Regions from separate parts of the Oxobacter pfennigii genome, predicted to be linked through region 2. Evidence: riboswitches for the same ligand, from Rfam matches in the RefSeq annotation. Region 2 holds a riboswitch; each other region holds the start of a gene.
The links. A riboswitch is a leader RNA that binds a small molecule or an ion and turns the genes downstream of it on or off. The one in region 2 is predicted to bind S-adenosylmethionine.

Region 1 (5,618 bases), on a different contig from region 2:
TCCCTTTTTGATATAGTTAATTTAAGAACATTACTTTTTTGAATAGAATATTCGTATTTCAAAAAGTCTACTATTTTTTGCCTAACTGTCTTTAAAGAAATAGCATCTATTTTGTCTGTCAGGAGCAGTATCCTGTCGGAAATCACTGTCATCAAACCGGTCATAAAGTGAGCATTCGTTTGACTCAGCTCCAGGACCAGCTCTTTATATATATGGAGCAATACTGTTTGAGACTCGGAAATGACAGTCATGGGATAAAAATTTCTGTTTGAGAACAGGAGATTGGCTCCTAAAATGCTTCCGGCTGAAAATACATTTATTTTTAATATATTTCCTTCTTCATTTATTTTTTGGACAGCTACTCTGCCCTTCAGCACAATATCCATTGTACGGCATATTTCATTTTGGAGATGAATGACCTGACCTTTATTATATTGCGTTATCCTGTAATTGTCCGAATGAAATAACCGAATCAACTCGGCTTGCGAAAAGCAGTTAAAAAGGTCAAAGCCCGATAAGGCATACATATAAGTATTTATTATAATTTCAACTCACCTCGATATTAGTTACCATGGTAACTTTTTTATTTTTGAGTTTCAAGTATATTATAAGAAATATGAAAAAGAAAGGAGTCCAATCATGTTAGAAAATATATACAGGTTTTCAAGAGACGATACAAAACTCATAGAAAAAATAATAGACGATGACCCGGTACTGATCAACCATATGATTTTGCCGGAAGGCGAGGGCCTTCCCGAGCACTATTCAAATTCAAATGTATATATGATCATTATCAGGGGGGAAATGACTTTAAAGTTAAACGATCAGGAACAGCATTTATATACCTGCGGCCAGATAATCAATATCCCTTATCAAACGAAGATGAATGTAAACAATTTTGGCGGTGGCGTATTGGAGTTTTTTGTGGTAAAATCTCCTAACCCCAAACACTACAAGAAAGACTGACCTTTGGAAAAATACTTACAGCTTGATCTGCAGATAAACATAGCTGCTTGCACCATCACTTCGCATTTATTAAATAAAGGAATCAAATGTTATCTATTTCATTGTTGACTACTCTTGCTGATTATTATACCCCATTTCTTACCTAAAATATAGCAAAACCGTGTAAAATCAACATTTTACACGGTTTGCCTCTAATTATCTCCGGGACTTTTGACCCAGCTGAACACCTATTTTCCGCTTATTCCCCAATATTGTTTTGCCTCGTCTTCCATCTTTTTAAGCCTGCTATAATAATCTGAGAATTCATTTAAGTGAGCAAGTGCTATTTTAGCAGTCATAACCGGATCATCATTTGTAACATTAGTTGCAGGATCCCTTCGGCCGTGTTCAAGCTCTACATCAAGTCCCATTCTGAACTGTTCAACGTCGAATTTACTGAAGTTAATATCCAGCATCCTTGCCAATTCAACAGCTTCTTCAGTTGTAAAGCTTTTCTTGACTTCATCTGAATTAAATCGGGGCACTGGATATGGCATCTTACAGCAGTTATATTTACGCGTCATTTCGTTGACATAGACCGGACAAATATATGGGGACATGAAAACCTCCATTAATATAATCATCAATATCATTCTATGATTTATGCCATGGTTTGCCATAGAATATGAAAGTGGACTGCTTTATATTTTTTAAAGCAGTCCACTAAAATAAATTATTTTAATTTTGCAAGCTCAGCCTTTATTTCTTCAACCTTGTTCAATTTTTCCCATGGAAGGTCAATATCGGTTCTTCCGAAGTGGCCGTAGGCCGCAGTTTGTTTGTATATAGGCCTTCTTAAATCAAGGTCCCTTATAATTGCCGCCGGCCTTAAATCAAATACCTTGTTTATTATATTTACAATAGTATCATCTGCAACGACACCTGTGCCCGAGGTATCAACTTCTATTGAAACAGGCCTTGCCACACCGATGGCATAAGCAATTTCTATTTCAAGTTTTGTTGCAACTCCTGCTGCCACCAGATTTTTAGCAACCCATCTTGCCGCATATGCTGCGGAACGGTCTACCTTCGTGGGGTCTTTTCCCGAGAATGCACCGCCGCCGTGTCTTGCATATCCGCCGTAAGTGTCAACGATAATCTTTCTTCCTGTAAGTCCTGAATCGCCCTGAGGCCCTCCTACAACAAACCTTCCTGTTGGATTGATGAAATACCTTGTATTTGCATCCAGATATTTTTCAGGAATTATTTCTTTTATTACATGCTCAATCATATCTTTTTCTATCTGCTCATGACTGACTTCCGGTCCGTGCTGTGTGGATATAACAACTGTATCCACTCTTACCGGGGTATTATCCGCATATTCCACGGTAACCTGAGTCTTTCCGTCCGGCCTTAAATAATTCAAAGTACCGTTTTTTCTGACTTCAGTAAGCCTTCTTGAAAGCTTGTGGGCAAGAGATATGGGAAGGGGCATTAATTCAGGTGTTTCGGCGCAGGCAAATCCAAACATCATGCCCTGATCTCCCGCACCTATGGCTTCTATTTTATCGAATTCCTCTCCATGCTTTGCTTCAAGAGCTTTGTCAACTCCGAGGGCGATATCGGCTGACTGTTCATCAATGGAAGTCAATACCGCACAGGTATCGCAGTCAAATCCGTATTTAGCCCTGGTATAGCCTATTTCCTCGATTGTGCGCCTTACTACTTTTGGTATATCCACATAGCAGTTTGTTGATATCTCTCCCATAACCAAAACTAAGCCTGTGGTTACTGCTGTTTCGCAGGCAACCCTTGCGTTAGGGTCTTTAGAAAAAATTTCGTCTAAAACTGCATCTGATATCTGATCGCATATTTTATCCGGATGTCCTTCTGTAACTGACTCTGAAGTAAAAAGTCTTTTAGTCATTTTATAACTCCTCCTTTTGATAACAGGGGCTTCTTTAATATGTAAATTATTCTTTTATCATTAGTTTGTTCAATATAAGAATTCCCTGAAAAAAATTTTTTTTTACACATTTACACAAAAAATAATACCTCTTCAGACGAAGAGGTTTTCCCTACCCTCATCTCGCGGCAATTATCCGCAGGAATTGGCACCTTGGCATAAAATGCTGGTTGCCGGGTTTCATCGGGCCTATCCCTCCACCTCTCTTGATAAGAGTGTATAAAACACATATATTTATTTACCAATTATATAATATATCATACTCACATTTAGTTGTCAATAATTATGAAATAAATCGAAAAATATAATTTTTTGCTGTTATTTCAAGGCTCCTACTTCATTTACAGATTTGTTCAAGGTCTCGTCTATTGATGCAATTACCCTCTGGTTTGCCTGAAAGCTTCTGATATTCACTATCATATTGGTCATTTCGCTGGTTAAATCCACATTGGACTGCTCTAAAATTCCCTGGCGGATATCAATATTCTGCGCTTCGGCTATCACAGGCTCATCTCCAGTAATGATTAGATTATTGCCTGCTTTTGCTATATTGTTATAATCCACAAAATCAACAGTAATTATTCGGTATCTGTCCACATTATCCACAGTTATAATACCGCTATCATTGACAGTAACCTGTCCACTGCCAACAACAGCAGGACCTGTCTCTCCTGTTTCCAAATCTTCCGCCATTAAAAATTCACCGTCAAGGTTTACAATTCTTCCCTCTGCATCCAATATAAAGCTTCCGTCCCTTGTATACCTTGCAGTCTCATTTATGTCATCATAGCTTCTTACTTCAAAAAAGCCCTGGCCAACAATCGCCAAATCAAGAGGATTTCCTGTCTCCATGAAATTTCCCTGACTGAAATCCGTGTATACTTCACCTTTGTGAACACCAAGAGATAGCGGACCTATATCTTTTCTCTCTAAAATACCGTTTCCTGTATCCTGTACGGTTTGCAGCATCACTTGGGAGAAAGATTCTGAAACCACCTTGTCCTGCTTGTATCCTATAGTAGTTGAATTTGCCATATTGTTTGCTGATGCGTCCTGCTTTGCCTGAATATTCTTCATACCGGCTGCCGCGGTATATATTCCTCTTAACATGCAATCACCTCCATTTACTTATTATACAGAGCCTTTATTTCATCCTGAAAAACCATACCCTTTTCCCGGGCAAGCCTTATCAGTTCATCATCCGATATTTTAGGTTTAGGTGCAGCCATCATTATCAAGGATGCCAAAACAAACCCTATCCCCATTCCTAATATAACCTTTTTATCCGAAAAAAGTGCCACTATTTTTTCATACCAAGCCTTAATAATACCTCCCCCTTCAGTATACCCAGCCTGTCTGCAATTTCTTCCACGCTCAAGCCTTCATCCTTCAAAAGGGCTGCCTGCTTGTTTACGTCCTTTAAATCATCCTTGTTTAATTTTAGCTGGGTGTTTTCTTTATGATCAATTGTATATGTTTCCTCAATTGCTTTAACTTCTTCTTTTACTTCCCTGCTTTCCTTTAGCCTTCCTATTTCACTCCAGAGTAAGTCCAATTTATCCTCCAAAGTGTCCAATTTATACATGATATCGCTTTCCTCCAAGAATTCCTTGAACTTTTCCTCATAACCCAATACCTGAAAGACAAACTCCGGCTTTGGTATCTCCTGCTCCTCAGCAGCCTTTTCAACAACAGGCTCACTTCTTTTCTGGGAACCCCTTACTCCTATTATAATTAATATAATTCCAACAGCAAAAACTATATACTGCATATATCCTCCAAACATATGACATAGGCGAATAGCTACTGATATTTAAGCTTTTTAAGGTTGTCCCTTAATCTTAATATAACCCTGCTGTGCAGCTGGGAAACCCTTGATTCGGATATACTCATTATCTGCCCTATTTCTTTCAGTGTTAATTTTTCATAATAGTAAAGACTTAAAACAAGTTTATCCTTTTCATTGAGCATTTCAATGGATTTCTTTAAAAGCTGCATTTTTTCTTTGTCTTCCAGTATCATTTCGGGGCGGGGGCTTTTAACATCCTCTATTGTGGCAGATAAAAATATATCATCATCGTCGGAATGGAATATTATCTCATCTAAAGAAACCACAGAAAGGTAATTCACATATCCCTCAATCTTTTGCAAATCCTCAATAGGTAAGTCAAGAGCTTCGGAGAGCTCGCTGTTTTTAGGATCTCTGCCCAGTTTTTCCTTTAGTTCTTCCCTTACCTCATTAAGCCTTGTGACCTTTCCCATGGCGCTTCTGGGCATCCAGCTTATCTTTCTCAATTCATCGATTATTGCACCCTTGATTCTTAAACTGGCATAGGTTTCAAATTTTACTCCCCTTTTGGGGTCGAACTTGTCTATTGCATCAATAAGGCCTATGACACCATAATTAATAAGGTCATCAGAATCCACAGGCGACATTTTTCCAATAGCTATCCTGCTTGCAATAAATTTTACCAGCGGAAGATATCTTAATATTGTATCTTCTCTGCTTTCACAATCCATAGCATATAAACCCAATTTGAAACCCTCCTCTCGAAATAATTTATCAGTCCAGTTTGCTGAAAAGATAGGAAATTTTATTAATAAAACCTTTTATACCGCCGCCTGTACTCTTTGTCTCAACCTCGTTTCCTAAAAGGGATGCAGCAATTGTGTTCAGGCATTTGCTGGCATCACAGGATGGATAGGC
Region 2 (5,618 bases):
TTCTCAACAGGGATGGCTGCTATAACAGCAATAGCTACCATATTTTCTGCAGGTGATCATATTATTATATCTGATGATCTCTATGGAGGTACTTACAGGCTATTTGAAGAAATATACAAGAAGTATGGAATAGAAACTTCATATCTGAATACCAGTAATTTAGAAACGATGATACAAGGAATAAAAAATAATACAAAGGCGATTTTAATTGAAACCCCATCAAACCCAATGATGAAGGTTACTGATATAGCGGAAGTTGTAAAAACTGCAAAGCAGAAAGGCATACTGACCATAGTAGATAATACATTTTTAACGCCATATTATCAGAAACCTTTAAACTTTGGAGTTGATATAGTAGTACACAGCGGTACTAAATATCTTGGAGGGCATAATGATACGCTGGCGGGATTAATTGTTGTAAATGATGAAGAACTGATTGAAAGGTTCAGGTTTATACAAAAATCCACCGGAGCTGTTTTGTCTCCTTTCGACAGCTGGCTTATACTAAGGGGGATAAAAACTCTTGCGATAAGGATGGATAAACAGCAGAATAATGCCCTTGAGATAGCAAAATGGCTGCATGAAAATAATGAAGTAGAGAAGGTTTATTATGTTGGATTGCCATGGCATGATGAATATCAGGTATCCATTAAACAAGCTACCGGGTTTGGTTCAATGATTTCATTTACAGTAAAGTCTGTGGAAATGGTAGCAAAAATATTAAAAAATGTGAAGGTCATTACTTTTGCGGAAAGCCTGGGGGGAGTAGAAAGTCTTATTACCTATCCTTATGTGCAAACACATGAAGCAATACCGGTAGAAATGCGAAACAGGCTGGGGGTAACAGACAAGCTCTTAAGGTTATCCATAGGTATAGAAAATGTAACTGATTTAATAAAGGATCTTGAACAAGCCATTGGCAGATAAAACAGTCGATTTCTTTGCTGTTAAATAAATAAGCTTATTGCTGTATTTCGCAGCAATAAGCTTATTTTAATATAAATCTTCTATCCTTATTATATTTTCAACTTTATCAACATAATGAATATCCATTATCTTGTTTAAAGCTTTATCTAAATTTGTTTTTGACGTACAGCCGGTCTTTAACGCAAAATAAACAGTATTCTGAGATTCAACGTTTTTAATAATATTTAAAATATTGATATCATTTTCTGCAAATATGGATTTTATTTTATCGAAAACATGGGGAATATTCCCGGCACTAGCCCTGATATAATATGATGATACGACTTCTTCAGCAGAGCAGACCTTCTTTTGAATAGTATCATTTTTAAACAGCCTTTTGAAGGGTAAATCCCTTTTATTTCTCAATATGGATATTATATCTCCCACTACTGCACTGCCGGTTGGCAAATCTCCTGCCCCTCTTCCGTAAAACATCAAGTCCCCTGCGGCATTCCCCTTAATTAGGATTGCATTAAAGGAATCCTTAACATTTGAAAGTGCGTGGAAAGCAGGCACCATTGCCGGATGAACCTTAAGCTCTAATTTATCACCTTTATCCCTGGCAACAGCCAGAAGCTTGATTGCATACCCTAATTCTTGTGCATATTTAATGTCTATTGATTCAATGTTTCGAATTCCTTCTCTGTGGATTGTATTAACATCAATTTTTGTATCAAAAGCAAGGGAAGCTAATATTAAAAGCTTGTATAAAGCATCATAGCCTTCCACATCGGAAGTAGGATCTGCCTCGGCAAGTCCATTTATTTGTGCTTCCTTTAAAGCGTTCTGGAAATTCACTCCATCATCGGCCATCTTAGAAAGAATGTAATTTGTTGTGCCGTTTACAATACCTATAATTTCTTCGATTTTATTGGCAGTAAGACTTTCGGTTATATTTTTAATTATAGGTATACCGCCGCCGACACTTGCTTCAAAACATAGTTGTACCCCTTTTTCATAAGCGGCAGAAAAGAGTTCTTCTCCTGCAGTGGCAATCAGAAGCTTATTTGCTGTAACAATATGCTTTTTATTTTCAATTGATCTTAGTATATAATCTTTGGCAGGGTCCATTCCGCCTAATAATTCTACGACAATCTTTACACTGTTATCATTTAATATATCATCCGGATTTGCAGTCAATATCCCTGGAGGTATTGAAATACTCCTGTCCTTATTAAGGTCTCTGACAAGTATCTTTGAAACTTCTATCTCGTACCCGGAGCGTTTTTTAATTTCTTCAATATTTGTATTTAATATTTTCCATACACCTTTCCCCACATTGCCTAAACCTAATAGTGCTATCCTTACCTTATCCACGATTTAACCTCCAATAATGTCAAATAAAAAAACCTCTTCATCTTTAAAGCTTAGGATGAAAGAGGCTTGGTTATCAGAACCTGAATAAGGCTTCCTCTCTCATCTACCGCTTGGATTTTTAAAATCCAGCGCAGGAGTTGGCACCTTTTCAGATAAATGAACCTGAAGGTTGCCGAGGCTTCATCGGGCCAGTCCCTCTGCCTCTCTTGATGAGAATTGAATAATTCATTTTTAAAATATACTAACATTTAACTTATCATATGTCAAGTTTGATATATGTCATATAAGCAAACCTAAAACGATAACCCTGCACGTTACTGGCATATATCAACCCAAATTGCATCCGTAAGCTCCTGCATAAGTGACGGAGATATCTTTAATGCTGCTGTTTTTGAACCGGCAGCAGGATATACAAATTTAAATTCTTTGATGGAAATATCAAGATAGATTTCGAGTCCATTTTTTAATCCGAAAGGTGTCAACCCTCCTACAGGATGGCCGGTAATATCTGAAACCTCATCGTGCTCAAGCATCTTTGCTTTAATACCAAAGTATTGTTTGAATTTTTTATTGTCTATTCGGCAATTACCGCTCATAACTATCAAAATATTTCTGTCTTTCAGTTTAAATGCAAGTGTCTTGGCAATTAGCCCGGGTTCAACTCCTAAGGTTTTTGAAGCCAAATCCACAGTTGCACCGCTGTCAGAAAGTTCAAATACAGGATCCGGTAAGCTTCTCTCAAGAAAAAATTGTCTTACCTCTTTCGTACCCATACTTACTCCTCTTTTCATTGCTATTTTATATTACAAATAAGGGGGACTCTCCGATAAATAGAATAGTTCCAGAAGAGCCATAATTTTAAATTATATAGAGAGTCCCTTTTAGGTTGTGAAAAAAGTTTTATATAATAATACTATTAGCCTATTTTATTAAGAGCCTGATTTAAATCATATATTAAATCATCAGCATCTTCAATACCTATAGATAATCTGACTTGATCAGGTGTAACACCTGCAGCTTTCTGGTCTTCCTCTGAAAGCTGTGAATGAGTTGTGCTGGCAGGATGGATAACCAGGGATTTCGCATCGGCTACATTTGCAAGGAGTGAGAATATCTCAAGGCTGTCAATAAATTTCTTCCCTTCTTCAATTCCGCCTTTTACACCAAATGTAAATATAGAGCCTGTGCCATTGGGGAAATACTTTTGCGCTAAATCATAGTATTTGTTTCCTTTTATATTGGGATAATTAACCCATGAAACATTAGGGTGGTTCTGTAAAAACTCTACAATTTTCTTTGTATTGGAAATATGTTTTTCCACTCTTAAAGATAAAGTCTCAAGTCCCTGAAGGAAGAGGAATGAATTGAAAGGGCTTAAAGCTGCTCCTGTATCCCTTAAAAGAACTACTCTTGCTTTTAAAATGTAAGCTAATCCTCCGAAGGATTCGGTGTATTTAATTCCATGGTAGCTTGGATCCGGTTCAGTTAATCCGGGGAATTTTCCGCTTGCTGCCCAGTCAAATTTACCTGAATCAACGATTACCCCGCCTATGGATGTTCCGTGTCCGCCAATGAATTTTGTTGCAGAATGAACCACTATATCAGCACCATATTCAATTGGCCTTATCAAATAAGGTGTACCGAAGGTGTTGTCTATAATCAGAGGTATTCCGTTATCGTGAGCTACTTTTGCAACAGCTTCAATGTCGATTAAGTTTATTCCCGGATTGCCTATGGATTCTATATACAAAGCCTTTGTTTTATCATTAATTGCCTTTCTGAAATTATCTGTATCATCTGGATCTACAAATATGGTATCAACGCCGTATTTGGGCAGTGTATATTTAAATAAGTTATATGTTCCGCCATAAAGAGTACTGGCTGATACTATGTTATCTCCTGCCTGGGTAATGTTTAATATTGCATATGTTATGGCTGCAGAACCTGAAGCTACTGCCAGAGCGCCGATTCCGCCCTCTAGGGCAGCTATTCTTTTTTCGAATACATCGGTAGTTGGATTCATTATCCTTGTATAAATGTTGCCAAATTCCTTTAATCCAAAAAGGTTTGCTGCATGCTGGGTATCATTGAATACATAGGAAGTGGTCTGATAAATTGGAACAGCTCTTGAACCTGTAGTTGGATCAGCCTCTTGACCGGCGTGTACCTGCAGGGTGTCAAATTTTAATACTCTTTCGCTCATTATTATCTCTCCTTTTAAATCATTATGTTTTTTATTAATAAAATTAAACCTCTTTCACCTGATCGAGAGGATGAAAGAGGTTGTATATACAAAAATGTAAGTTATCCCTCTCATCTTTCGACCCAAGCTTAACCAGGGCGCAGGAGTTGGCACCTTTCCAGGTAAATGAACCTGTTGGTTGCCGAGGTTTCATTGGGCCAGTCCCTCAACCTCTCTGGATGAGAACATTCTCTATTGAATTTTTTTAATATTAGCATCTTATATTTTCGTTGTCAAGGGCATATTTTCAGCATTTCTTAAGCATAAAAGGCAGTAAAATCCGTAAAGTCATTGAAAATACTATATTAATCCGGTATGATTAGTAGGTTATGAAAATTTAAAATAATAAAATTATTTTTATTGAACAGTATATTTAAAGAATAAACAAATTAATTTATTATATATATTAGGTTATTTGCAATTAAGAGGTGAAATAAATGGAAGTATATTTTGATAACAGCGCCACTACAAAACCTTACGATGAGGTTATAGATACAATGGCTGAGATAATGAGAAACTATTACGGGAACCCTTCTTCTGCCCATTCTTTAGGCTTAATGGCTGAAAAAAAACTCAATGAGGCCAGGGAAGCTATTGCAAAGACTTTGAATGTAAGCGCCAGTGAAATAGTTTTCACTTCGGGCGGCAGTGAAAGCAATAATTTTTTGCTGACTGGGTTTGTTAAAGAAGGGGCTCACGTAATAACAACAAAAACAGAGCATCCCAGCGTATTGAATACTTGTATGGAGATGGAAGGCAGAGGTGTTGAAGTAACTTATCTCAATGTAGACAATGAAGGGAAAATAGATTTAAATGAATTGGAAAAGAGCATAAATAAAAATACCCAGCTAGTAAGTATAATGCATGTAAACAATGAAACCGGCATCATACAGGACATTGAAGCCATAGGAAAGCTTATAAAAGAAAAAAGCAGCAGGGCAAAATTCCACGTAGATGCAGTACAAAGCTATGGTAAGCTTAACATAAACATACAAAGTTCAGGTATCGATCTTTTGTCTGCCAGCGCTCACAAAATACACGGACCCCGCGGCGCGGGAATTGCTTATATAAGAAAAGGCCTTACCCCCAAACC
Region 3 (5,618 bases), on a different contig from region 2:
GCTATAACAGCATCGAAGGTTTCATCTTCAAAGGGTATCATCTGAGCATCCGCCATTTTGAATTTAAACCTGTTATTCTTATTCTTCAAATTAGACTTTGCATCCTTCAGCATACCGGGAGAGAAATCCGTCAGCATTATGCTCCAGCCATCAGGGATAAAGGCAAAATTTTTTACCCATAGACTGGCATCACCGCAGCCTAATTCCAAAATATTTGCATTATCAGGAAGATTTAATTGTTTAAAAAACCATTCCATCCAGCCCTGATTGTTCGTGCTGTAATCTTCATGAACTTTAATCCTGGTCTTTAAATTGGAGGCATTTTGATATTGCGCCGGCCAGTTTATGTCCGCATTGATTGCAGTTATGATATTTATAAATTTGTCCCAATTAAGTTTTTCTCCTTTATTAAGCATTAAAAGAGCCTCGTCGATGGCTGCTGAAACCTCTTGCATATGCCGGATCTTCTGAGTCATCACCTGTTTTTGAAGCTCCAGCGGATTTTTAAAGCCTTTGCCATCAATATCATATTTAATAATGTTTCCTATATCATCAAGGGGCAAACCTATAAATTTTAAGGTCATAATCTTTTGGAGCCTTGCAAAGTCTTCCAGCGAGTAAAGCCTGTGGCCTGACTTATTATGGGCGCTGGGCTGCAAAAGGCCTATACTGTCGTAATACCTCAGAGTCCTGTGTGTAACTCCTGCCTTTGCAGCAAACTCTCCTACGGTGAACATGGCTTCATCATTTCCCAACGACATCACCTCTACATAATTGTAATACATGACGTAACGTCATGGGCAATATTTTTTTGCCGGATAATGAAAAATTTATATAATGCCGGTATTTCACATGACAACTTGGTATGATATTATATGAAAAGGGGCTGCTGCGTCTTGAATAATGTAACGGGCATTGCGAGGGTTCTTTGAAAGTTCTTGGCCTGCCTGTCGCAGAAAATCCTTAGAATTTTTGATTGTTTGAGCGAAAGTAAGTTTAAAAATTCTAGCATTTTCAAGACAGAGAGCTTTAGAACTTGCAGAATCCGAACATAGTAAATGATTGTTCAAGACGCAGCAGCCCAACTAAGGAGGATGGACTATGCTTTGGACTGCGATAATAATTTTGATAATAGTGCTGGATCAGGCTACCAAATATATTATATCGGGTGCCATACCATTGAATGATTCGGTAACGGTAATTGACGGATTCTTTTATATATCCCATGTGCTGAACAAAGGGGCAGCCTGGAGCATTCTGCAAAATAAAAGGTACTTTTTCATAGTTACAACGGTGCTTGTGTGCATATTCATAGCTTATTACCTTTTCAGGCTTAGAAATAAGATTGTAAGGACGGCATTGTCCTTTATAATGGGAGGGGCCATAGGAAATTTAACTGACAGGATTATGACAGGCAGCGTAGTAGATTTTCTGGAATTTCATTTTGGAACCTATATATTCCCTGTGTTTAACGTGGCGGACATATTTATAGTGACAGGCACAATACTTTTGGCTTACTGTATTTTAACATCAAAAGAAGAATTCAATTTATAAAGAACAAAGAGGCTGTGGCATTATGAACAACATAAACGAGCAATTGTGAGAGTTCTGAACAAGTTCTTGGTAACGCTGCCGAAGAAAATACTTAGAATTTTAGATTGTCTGAGCGATAGTGAAGTTTAAAAATTCTTGTATTTTCAAGGCAGGGAGCCTTAGAACTTGCAGAACGCGAACATAGCCAATTGAGTGTTCAAAATGCCACAGCCCCTTATCTTTTACTCCAGTGCGTTTAAATCATATGGTGTCTCCTGGTATACATAGTAGTTGAGCCAATTTGCATATAAAAGGTTTGCATGGCTTCTCCACCTTGAAACGGGGGCTTTTGCCGGGTCGTCATCCTTGAAATAATGCTTTGGCACCTCTATGGGAACACCCTTTGCAACATCTCTGTCGTATTCTGCCTTCAGGGTTAAAGGATCATATTCGGGATGGCCGGTTATAAAAATCTGCCTTCCGTCCTTTGAAGCTACCAAATATACGCCCGACTCTTCCGATTGGGCAAGAATATCAAGGCTTGGCATCTTAACTATATCCTCTTTTCTTATTTCCGTGTGCCGGGATTGCGGCACATAAAATTCATCATCAAACCCTCTTAATAGCTTTACTCCCAGTTTTTCAACGGTATGGGGGAATACACCGAACATTTTTTCCTTGAGGGGGTATTTAGGTATTCCATAATGGTGATAAAGTCCTGCCTGGGCTCCCCAGCATATGTGCAACGTGGAATATACATTGCGGAGGCTCCAGTTCATAATCTCCTTAAGCTCATCCCAGTAATCCACTTCATAAAATTCCAGATGTTCAATAGGAGCTCCCGTTATTATCATGCCATCGAATTTCTCATGCTTTATGCTGTCAAAGGTGGTATAAAAGTTCTTAAGATGCTCTGCCGGGGTGTTCTTGCTTTCGTGGTCCTTTGGCAGAAACAGCGTAATATCCACCTGAAGGGGTGAATTGGCGAGAAGCCTTAAAAGCTGCGTCTCCGTTGAAATTTTTGTAGGCATCAAATTTAATATGGCTATCTTTAACGGGCGGATGTCCTGATGGTAAGCCCTGTCTTCACCCATCACGAAAATATTTTCACTGTTAAGTACTTCAGCTGCCGGAAGGTTATCCGGTATTTTTATTGGCATATAAAAAACCTCCTTCATACTCGATTGTCAATGAAAGAGGTTTACACGCAAAATAAAGCAGACTACCTCTCTCATCTCGCCTCTGAATAAATGAAATTCAGCTGCAGGAATTGGCACCTTTTCAGGTGAATGGACCTGAAGGTTGCCGAGGTTTCATCGGGCCAGTCCCTCAACCTCTCTGGATGAGAACGTGTTCTCATAGATTTTTTTTTATAATATCAACTATTATATGCGGTGTCAAGATATTTTAAGCTGGTGCGGATTAATTATTTTGTTCTAGGTCTTTATCAATTTCAATAAGATATTATGAGCTATTTAAATTTCTATGTGACTTAAGTCCCATAAGAAGGAGAAATATTTAAGGGGTGAATGGAAAATATGTCCGATGTAAAAGTATTAGCAAAAGAAAGAGAAGATATGTACCGCAATTTATTAAGCGGGAGAATTCCGTCAAGGATCCCAATAAGCGGTGCCATGGGCTTAGATTCAGCTATTAAGTATTGCCAGATGGATGTGGCGGAAGTATATTGGGATTTTTCAAAGGCAGAAGCAGCGCTGGATAAGGTATGTCAGGACTTTCCTTCGGATTCGGCACCGGGTGTAGGGCGAAGGTACCCTTCATATTACCAGATTCTAGGCTCTAAGCCTTTTATAATGAGCTCTGACGGAACCATGCAGCATCCCAATGTAGCAGGTATGACGGCGGAAGATTATGATGATTTCATAGCTTCGCCATATGATTGCATTGTAGATAAGATTTTACCGCGCTTATATACCGGACTTGACACAGACTCTAACACAAAAGCCATGACGCTCTCCAAAGCAATGAAGGTTCAAAGCGATGATGCGGCGGTAATCGGAGGCATAAGTGCAAGGCTGAATGCCAAATACGGATTTGTATCAATGGCCGGCGGTGCAACAACGGGTCCCTATGACTTTATGGCCGACTTTTTCAGAAGCTTTACAGGAATCTCATCCGATATTAGAAGAATCCCCCAAAAGGTTATAGAAGCATGTGAAGCTATAACACCCATCCTTATTAAAAAAGGAAAGCCATTGGGCCCTTCAACCTTCGGCCAGGTAGGCATACCCCTCCATATGGGCCCCTTTATGAGAGAAAAGGATTTTGAAAAGTTCTATTGGCCCACATTGAAAAAACAGGTGGAAGCAATAACCGAAATGGGCATAAATGTAAACCTCTTTGTAGAGCATGACTTTATGAGGTTTCTGGATTATTTCTATGAGCTGCCTCCCCATACCATCCTCCGTTTTGAATACGGTGATCCCAAAATCGTTAAGGAGAAGCTGGGCAAAAAGCATATATTAAGCGGTTTTTATCCTCTTGTAATGCTTCACTCGGCCACGAAAGAACAATGCATAGACAAAGCCAAGGAATTGATTGATATACTTGCACCCGGCGGAAATTATATGTTCGGCTTTGACAAGGGCGCCATGGATATGCACGGCAGCATATCCGAAAACTTAAAAGCCGTACTTGAGTATGTATATATAAACGGAAGATATGATGACTATTATAAAGGCGATAACAAGGACCCCCATGAAGCTTTAAAGCTAAAAAGGCGCAGCGAGATAATCAATGAAATAGATAAAAGCATAAATTCAAAGTACTTTACAGTATGGGAAAAATATAGAGAAAGCCATCCGGAGCTTGATGGAAGGCCCTTAAATATAATAGGACCTAAAATTCAAAAATATGAAGATATGATGTTTAACTTTATAATCAATCTTTGTTCTTAAATATATATAGGAGGTTTAAGAATGTCTAAGCTGCCAAAAAGAGTTTATATCGCATACGGATATCAGGAATTTGCCATGGGTTTTGCGACAACAATGGGAACTCAGTATTTTCCTTTCTTTTTGACCGATGTTGCAATGGTATTGCCGGCTGTCGCGGCAACAATCCTGCTTATCGGAAGAGTTGTTGACACAGTTGACGTACCTCTTATAGGAGCGCTGGTTGAAAAAAGCAATATGCCATGGGGTAAATACCGCTCATGGCTTTTTGTAGCCCCGCCCTTAATTATAATTTTTAACCTGCTCATGTTTACCGATTTTAATGTAAGCCTGCCTGTAAAGGCTGCCTATCTCACAATTGCATATATAATGGGCTATGTTTTTGTCAACTTTACAACCACTTCCCGCCTTACAATGCTTCCGGTATTTACCTCGGACCAGACCGAAAGAGCAGCCCTTTCCGCAAGCAGAGGCCAGGGTGCCGCCATAGGACAGCTGGTAAGGGGTGCTATAGTATTGCCGCTGGTCTTATTCCTGGGCGGCGGTGATCAGACTAAGGGATATTTTTTAACCGTGCTGGTATTCGGAGCGGTAATCATATCCGGATTATATTACATTGCCTATCTTGCAAAGGATTATGATAAACCCATGCCGGGAAGAAAGCCTGCCACGCTAAAAGATATGGTTATAGCCGTAGCCACAAACAAACCGCTGCTTTTATTAGTGATTGCGGATATTTTCAGATTGACCGCAACAAACGTCCTCATGGGTTTGGGTATGTATTATTTTAAATATGTCGTAGGAAATCTACTGCTCTTTGCGGTGTATGCGCCTATTACAGCAGGCTGTATGCTTGTGGGAGCCACAACGTCAAGGTTTTTAACCAATAAATATGATAAAAGAACTGTATACAGAATGGGAATAGTAGTCTGGGCCATAGGGATGATTTCTGTTTATTTATTTGCCGGCAGCAATGCGGCGGTATTTATCGCGCTTGTAGGATTGGCACAGTTCGGCATGGCTATATCCAATGCCCCGTCCGCCGCATTTTACTCAGATACTGCCGATTATAGTGAATGGAAGACAGGAAAAAGCGTAAAAGCCCTCAATATGTCCTTACTGCTCATACCAATAAAGGCCGGCGTGGCAATAGGCGGCTCGGTGGCAGCT

Region 1: another riboswitch for S-adenosylmethionine. It lies ahead of metK (methionine adenosyltransferase); the one in region 2 lies ahead of OXPF_RS01430 (homoserine dehydrogenase).
Region 3: another riboswitch for S-adenosylmethionine. It lies ahead of metA (homoserine O-acetyltransferase MetA); the one in region 2 lies ahead of OXPF_RS01430 (homoserine dehydrogenase).

What each region holds. Positions count from the first base shown of each region.
Region 1 is NZ_LKET01000029.1:214,675-220,292, reverse strand. It holds gene OXPF_RS08915 (Crp/Fnr family transcriptional regulator) at 1-527, opposite strand, end outside; gene OXPF_RS08910 (cupin domain-containing protein) at 640-966, shown strand; gene OXPF_RS08905 (DUF5661 family protein) at 1,194-1,565, opposite strand; gene metK (methionine adenosyltransferase) at 1,679-2,872, opposite strand; SAM riboswitch class I at 3,027-3,127, opposite strand; gene OXPF_RS08895 (flagellar hook-basal body complex protein) at 3,230-4,021, opposite strand; gene OXPF_RS22435 (hypothetical protein) at 4,036-4,212, opposite strand; gene OXPF_RS08890 (hypothetical protein) at 4,212-4,682, opposite strand; gene OXPF_RS08885 (FliA/WhiG family RNA polymerase sigma factor) at 4,715-5,431, opposite strand; gene OXPF_RS08880 (MinD/ParA family protein) at 5,475-5,618, opposite strand, start outside.
Region 2 is NZ_LKET01000014.1:110,361-115,978, reverse strand. It holds gene OXPF_RS01435 (trans-sulfuration enzyme family protein) at 1-927, shown strand, start outside; gene OXPF_RS01430 (homoserine dehydrogenase) at 994-2,283, opposite strand; SAM riboswitch class I at 2,380-2,499, opposite strand; gene OXPF_RS01420 (YbaK/EbsC family protein) at 2,598-3,056, opposite strand; gene OXPF_RS01415 (homocysteine synthase) at 3,200-4,486, opposite strand; SAM riboswitch class I at 4,594-4,711, opposite strand; gene OXPF_RS01410 (cysteine desulfurase family protein) at 4,963-5,618, shown strand, end outside.
Region 3 is NZ_LKET01000027.1:17,490-23,107, reverse strand. It holds gene OXPF_RS06200 (MerR family transcriptional regulator) at 1-761, opposite strand, end outside; gene lspA (signal peptidase II) at 1,102-1,554, shown strand; gene metA (homoserine O-acetyltransferase MetA) at 1,776-2,693, opposite strand; SAM riboswitch class I at 2,762-2,882, opposite strand; gene OXPF_RS06185 (uroporphyrinogen decarboxylase family protein) at 3,072-4,451, shown strand; gene OXPF_RS06180 (MFS transporter) at 4,473-5,618, shown strand, end outside.